Regions from separate parts of the Leifsonia sp. NPDC014704 genome, predicted to be linked through region 1. Evidence: predicted binding sites of a transcription regulator. Region 1 holds the regulator's gene; the other holds the start of a gene.
The links. The regulator HspR, encoded in region 1, represses chaperone genes until heat shock. The targets are predictions, from matches to a motif close to AAGTTGAGTCNNNNNGACTCAACTT.
Positions count from the first base shown of each region.

Region 2: a site for HspR is predicted at 1,723-1,747, ahead of ACF1AJ_RS20130 (Hsp20/alpha crystallin family protein). Genes of this name have one in related genera too.

Region 1 is NZ_JBIBYW010000002.1:893,595-897,001, reverse strand. It holds gene tdh (L-threonine 3-dehydrogenase) at 1-576, opposite strand, end outside; gene ACF1AJ_RS15800 (cysteine hydrolase family protein) at 697-1,434, shown strand; gene ACF1AJ_RS15795 (heat shock protein transcriptional repressor HspR) at 1,511-1,924, opposite strand; gene ACF1AJ_RS15790 (DnaJ C-terminal domain-containing protein) at 1,927-2,937, opposite strand; gene ACF1AJ_RS15785 (nucleotide exchange factor GrpE) at 3,070-3,407, opposite strand, start outside.
Region 2 is NZ_JBIBYW010000004.1:71,556-74,962, forward strand. It holds gene ACF1AJ_RS20125 (hypothetical protein) at 71-1,333, shown strand; gene ACF1AJ_RS20130 (Hsp20/alpha crystallin family protein) at 1,765-2,193, shown strand; gene ACF1AJ_RS20135 (DUF308 domain-containing protein) at 2,332-2,949, shown strand; gene dnaK (molecular chaperone DnaK) at 3,058-3,407, shown strand, end outside.

The DNA.
Region 1 (3,407 bases):
GACGATGAAGCGAGCGCCGACGTGGCGGGCGACCGCGATGGCCATCAGGCCGATGGGACCGCATCCCGTGACCAGGACATCCTCGCCGACGACCGGGAAGGCGAGCGCGGTGTGGACGGCGTTGCCGAGCGGGTCGAACAGGGCGCCGACCTCCGGCTCGATGGCGCTGTGGTGCACCCAGACGTTCGTGGCGGGAAGGACGAGCTGCTCGGCGAAGGCGCCGTCGCGCTGCACTCCGACACCCTGGGTGCGGATGCACATCTGACGGCGGCCGGCTCGGCAGTTGCGGCAGGTGCCACAGACGATGTGCCCTTCGCCGGACACCAGGTCGCCGACCTCCACATCGCGGACCAGCGGTCCGACCTCGACGACCTCGCCGAAGAACTCGTGGCCGGGGATGAGCGGGGCCTTCACGGCCGACGCCGCCCAGTCGTCCCAGCGCTGGATGTGCAGGTCGGTGCCGCAGATGCCGGTGCGCAGAACGCGGATCCGGACATCCTCCGGACCCATCTCGGGCTCGGGGACATCCACCAGTTCGAGGCCGGGTCCGGCCTCGCTCTTGAACAGGGCTCTCATCGTCGCTTCCTCGTGGGAGTCGGTGTGCTTCATCGCTCGGCCGCCGGTGCGCCTTGTGGGCGCGGGCGGCCGAGCAAAAGCCTAGACCAGCCGTGGGACGGCGAGGGTTAGAGTTCAGCCATGAAGCGCGCGCTGATCGTGATCGACCTGCAGAACGAGTACGTCACCGGCAATTTGAAGATCTGCTACCCGGATCTGATGACATCCATCCCCAACATCGAGGTCGCGTGGGACGCGGCCGACGACCACGGGGTGCCGGTCGTCGTCGTGCAGCACATCGAGGACGAAGGGTCGCCGGTCTTCGCGCGCGGCTCGGACGGCGCCGCGCTGCACGAGACGATCATCGACCGCACGTCCGCGCACGTGGTGACCAAGGGGAGCGTCTCCGCGTTCCCCGGCACCGATCTTGAGAGCTGGCTGCGTGCGAACGCTGTCGACACGGTCACCATCGCCGGTTACATGACGCAGCACTGCTGCGCGGGGACGGCTCGGGATGCGTCCGAGCTCGGGTTCACCGTCGAGTTCCTGTCGGATGCCACGGGCACGCTCGACCTCGTCAACGAGGCCGGCGCCATCTCGGCGGACGCCCTCCACCGCAGCGTGCTGGTGACGATGCAGTCGGAGTTCGCCGCCGTCGCCACAACGGAGGAGTGGACGCTCGCGGTCGAGGCCGGTGACACGCTGCCGGTGTCGAACCTGTGGGACAGCACCGGCCACGCACGGCTCCCGGAGAAGCACGCCGAACTGCACAAGCTCATGCGCGAGGTGCGGGCCGGGATCGACGACGACATCGCCGCGACCGAGGCGCACAACATCCAGAACACCCTCTACGTAGGCCAGGGCGTCTCCTCGCTCTGACCCCGGCACCGAAGTGCACGTTGTGGCGGCTATTTCGGGGATTTAGCAGCCACGACGTGCACTTCGACGGAAGAGGTCAGCGCTCGAGGGGGCGCCAGACGACGAGCTGGTTGCTGCGGCGCACGCGGGTCCCGGCGCGCATCGAGACGACCTCGCCCTCGGAGCCGGCCGCGAAGACGCGGCGGCCGGGGCGGTTCAGGAGTTCGTCCGCGAGGGCGCTCTCCAGCTCCCGGACGCGGCCGCGGAGCTCCCCCACCTGGTCCTCCAGTTCGAGGATGCGGCGGATGCCCTCCAGGCTGACGCCCTCCGAGCCGAGGCGGGCGATCTCCTGCAGCTTCTCGATGTCGCGCATGGAGTAGCGGCGCGACTTGCCGGCCGTCCGGCTGGGGCTGACGAGTCCGAGCCGGTCGTACTGGCGGAGCGTCTGCGGGTGCATGCCCGCGAGCTCCGCCGCGATCGAGATCACGAAGACCTGGCTGTGCTCGTCCATCGTCAGCTCCGGGCCTTGGCCAGGATGTCGTCGCGCGGGTTCTCGTCGGGGAGCTTCGCGGCGAACGCCTCGAGCGCCTCCTTGGCGTCGGCGGACAGGTGCGACGGGACGGCGACCTGGACCACGGCGAGCAGGTCGCCGGTGCCCTTGCTGGTCTCGACGCCGCGCCCCTTGACGCGCAGCACGCGGCCGCTCGGGGTGCCCGGCGCCACACGCAGCTTGACGGGCTCGCCGCCGAGCGTCGGCACCTCGATGGTCGCGCCGAGCGCGGCCTCAGCGAAGGTGACCGGGACGTTGACGCGGAGGTTCAGGCCGTCGCGCTCGAAGACGGGGTGCTTGCGCACCGAGACGGTGAGCACGATGTCCCCCGCCTCCCCGCCGTCGGGGCTGGGCTGTCCCTTGCCTCGGAGCTTGATCTTCTGGCCGTCGGCCACACCGGCGGGGATCTTGACCTTGATGGGCTTGCCGTCGGACGCCTGCAGCGTGATGGTCTCGCCGCGCGTCGCGGTCACGAAGTCGATGGTGGTGTGTGCGGTCACGTCGCGGCCGCGCGTCGGGCCGCCGTAGCCGCGGAATCCGCCGGTCGTCGTGCCGAACCGGCCGTTGCCGAAGAGCCCGCCGAAGACGTCGTCGAAGTCGCCGCCGCCCTGCTGGAACCCCCCTCCTCCTGGAAAATACTGGCGCTGACCGCCCGCGCCGCCCTGGCCGAACATCCCGCCGAAGACGTCGTCGAAGCCGCCCTGGGCGCCGGACCCCGGCGCCGTGAACCGGGCACCGGTCCCCATGGCGCGGATCTGGTCGTACTCCTTGCGCTCCTCCGGATCGCTGAGCACCGAGTAGGCCTCGCTGATCTCCTTGAACTTCGCCTCCGCGGCGGCATCGCCGGGGTTGGAGTCGGGATGGTACTTGCGGGCGAGCTTGCGGTAGGTCTTCTTGAGGTCCGCCTCGCTGACGTCCTTGGAGACGCCAAGGACCTTGTAGAAGTCCTTGTCGAACCAGTCTTGGCTAGCCACGGGCGCCTCCTCTCAAGTCGTTGTCGGTGTTCGTGGATGAAGTCTGCATGAAAGATCGAGCGCGCACGGGCCGAGCGGAGCGGCGGGAACCGTTCCCCGCCGCTCCGCCATGCCGTGCGCCGTGTCGCCGGGTCAGGCCGGCACCGCGACGACGACCTTCGCCACCCGGACGGTGGTGGAGCCCAGCCGGTAGCCGGTCTCGACCACCTCGGCGACGGTGTCGGCCGTCACGCCGGGGGTGGGCTGCTGGAAGATCGCCTCGTGGATCTGCGGGTCGAAGGGCTCGCCCTTCTCGCCGTAGGGGGTGAGGCCGAGGCGCTCGACCGCGGTCCGGAGCTTCGCGGCGATGGTGAAGAAGGCGCTGCCCTCCCCCAGGTCGCCGTGCTTCTCCGCGCGCTCGAGGTCGTCGAGCACGGGGATGAGCCCCTTCACCGCGTCGCCGACCGCGCGCTCGCGCTCGATCTCGCGGT
Region 2 (3,407 bases), on a different contig from region 1:
GCCTTGGGATGTGGCAGGGGCCGCGGCAACCTTATTGCGCCACGGCCGGTCTCGAAGTCGAGTCGCGACCGTGATGGAACTCTCGCGGTTCGTCGGCGACTTCACGCTGCTAGATCATCCTGTTGACCACAAAGACGGCACCAACGGGATGATCGGGATGGTCTCGCGAGGTGTCTCGTCGCAGTGGTTGTTTCAGCGGTCACCGTTGAACACGCTCGGCCGCACAGTTGCACTCTTCGAGCAAACGCCGTACCCAGAAGACGCGCCGTGCCGGGTCCTTACCAAGGGCTGGCAGGAGCGTTTGCTTGGAGCATCGATCACGGAGTACTGCTCTGCCGCCTTCTTGATGCACTCGCTGGCGGTCCAAGGATTGCCGTATCCGTTCGGCTTGCCGACGCAGGACCTTCCGCTCTTCGCGGATAAAGACGACGAGGAGTCTTTTCACCGGATCGCACACCGGAGCTTCTTGGCCACCATCGAAGAGTTTCAACGCCCGATACCCCGGCTTGCCGAAGCCGCCGAGCAATGGCAGGTACCGGAGTTCGACCTCGAGCCCTGGGGATTCAACGCCCTGCAGGATCGTCCTTTCGTAGGGGGAATGAGCGATGGGCACTGGATCGCTCCGTGCGCGCCTATCGTGCTGCAGAAGGCATCCAGCCCTTCGATCGCGTATGCCGGCCTCGCAAAGTTCAAGAACGACTTCACGTACGAGCTGGGATACCTCTTCCAGGCCTACATCGGTCGACACCTGCGCCTGATCCGGGGGGCCGTCGTCCACCCCGAAATCCACTTCCGCCCCTCAAATCAATCGGTCGACTGGGTCCTGGTCACGCCGACTGCCACATTCCTGATCGAATGCAAGAGCGCCTTCCCGAGTGCTGACGTCCGAGAGGGACGCGCGACTCTCGTCGAGGCCCATCAGAAGGTGATCGGCAGGGGTATCGACCAGATCAACAGGACTGCAGCGCGTATCCGCGAAGCGCGACCAGAATTCGCAGACATTCCAGCCGATCGTCCCCTCATCGGGCTGGTTATAACGCTCGGCGACTATGACCTCGCCAACAACGAGCTTCTACGCTCACAATTGACAGCCGCGCAGGTTCCGACGGCAGGGATCTCGAGCGAATTTCTCGAACGCGCGGTAGGGCATCCCGCTCCCGTCTGGGATCACGTGGCGAAGATTGCCACCTCTTCAGTGAGCGCATCGAATGTCTTTGAGCCCCGGCACTTGCTCGACGCCTACCCGGCTACGCGTCGCAACGCGATCATCGATGCCGCGTACGAGCTACTTCCAATCGTGCAGAGTCTCGGCAGCCGCGGCTTGCCGTCCTAGACCACACTTTCAAGGGCGAGCACGTACAGCCGTCGGTGATCCTCCGGGATCGCTGCCCCGAGTGCAGCGCGGGCGCTGCGGTAGTCCGGATCCTCGCCCGCCTCACCAGTGACGCGCTCTGGCACCGGTCGCTTCGGCTACTAAATGCAATGACCCGCTGACTATCTACCCCTGGCCACGCGGAGCGGGAGGGGCCTTTTCCTCCGTCACGAAATCGACGCCCGACAGACTTGACTTTCGACGTCCCGAGTAGAAAATTTATGGCGACGGATAGAGATTATCTGCGACACACAGTCGGTTGGTGGCCGGGATACCGGCTCTCACCAGCCCAAAAAATCGGCTGGAGGAGAAATAAAACCTGCACCGATGGCGTCAGAAGTAGTACAACAAAGTTGAGTCGAGCTAACTCAAGTCAAGAAAGGAGATTCCTCGTGGCTATGTCGTTTGACCCTTTCAGCCAGCTGGACCGCCTTGCGGCAACCGTGCTTGACACGGCTCGCGCGCCGCGGCTGATGCCGGTGGACCTGTACCGGGTAGGTGACCGTTACGTTCTCACCGCGGACCTTCCGGGAGTAGACCCCGACTCGGTCGATGTTGATGTGGATGGCCAGGTTCTGACGATCCGAGCAGAGCGGAACGCCTCAAGCGTTGAGGGTGCCAAGTGGCTCACCCAGGAGCGCCCCTATGGCTCGTATGTTCGCCAGTTCAGCCTCGGCGACGGCGTCGACCTCGATCAGATCAGCGCGAACTATGAGAACGGTGTTCTGAGCATCGGCATCCCGGTGAACGAGAAGACCAAGCCGCGCAAGATCCAGATCACTGGCAAGCCGGAAAAGAAGAAGCGCCTCCTCGGGGCGTGAACCCAAGCCGGTGTGGGGAGGGCGGGGGTCCTTCCCACACCGCCCGGACCGCGGTGGGCTATGCGACCATCGTCGCCCCGCCACGGGCCCGGAATCTCGTTGCCGTTCACACGGCCAGACTCAGAGAAAGGGACTTCTGTGACTTCAGCAAACCCGATTAACGCCGTTATCCACGACTTTGCGCTGGATGCACGAAACCTTACCCGGTCTGCGATCAACGGCATTCGCGCTGCGATCGGGGTCAGTGGTCTGCTCGCCCTCGTCCTGGGCATCGTGCTGCTCGTGCAGCCGATCAAGACCCTCGCAGCACTGGCTGTGATCTTGGGCATCTACTTCGTCATCGCCGGCGCGATCCGGCTTGGAATGGGTGTATTCAGTAAAGGGATCAGCGCCGGGATCCGGGCGTTGAACGTGATTCTCGGTGTCCTCTTGGTCGTGGCTGGCATCGTGATCTTCAGAAATTCGGTTGCCGCCGCAGCGACGTTGGTCATTTTCGCGGTGGCCTTCATCGCGGTCGGATGGATCATCGAGGGCGTGATCGCGATCACCGAGTCGGTGCGGACGACCACACCCGCATGGCCGGTCGCCTACGGCATCCTCAGCATCCTCGCCGGCATCATCATGCTCTTCCTTCCCGCGTCTTCGGCCGTCGTACTGGTCGTCTTCGCCGGTATCGCGCTCATCGTCCTTGGTGCTTTCGGCATCGTGCGCGCATTCACATTCGGCCGGAACGAACTGAACGAGCAAACCGAATAATCCGTGAACGAGCAAACCAAGTAATCCGGGGTCGCCCGACAGGGCGGACCGGAACAGGCACCATCGCTTTCACCAGCGAAATCCCTTCCCGTATGAAAGGAGACTCTGATGGCAAAGGCAGTAGGTATCGATCTGGGCACCACGAACTCCGTGATCGCCGTCTGGGAAGCCGGCGAGGAGAAGGTGATCCCGAACGTCGAGGGCGCACGGACCACTCCGTCGGTCGTGGCCTTCACAGAGGATGGGGAACGTCTGGTCGGGCAGCTTGCACGGCGCCAGGCGATCCTGAACCCGAAGGGCACGATCTCCTCCGCCAAGCGTTTCATCGGACGCACATTCGACGAGATTGAGGAGGAGGCGAAGGCGGTCGGCTTCGACGTCGTCGCCGGCCCGAATGGAGAGGCCCGTTTCAATATCCGCGGAAAGCTATACGCGCCTGAGGAGATCAGCGCGCTCGT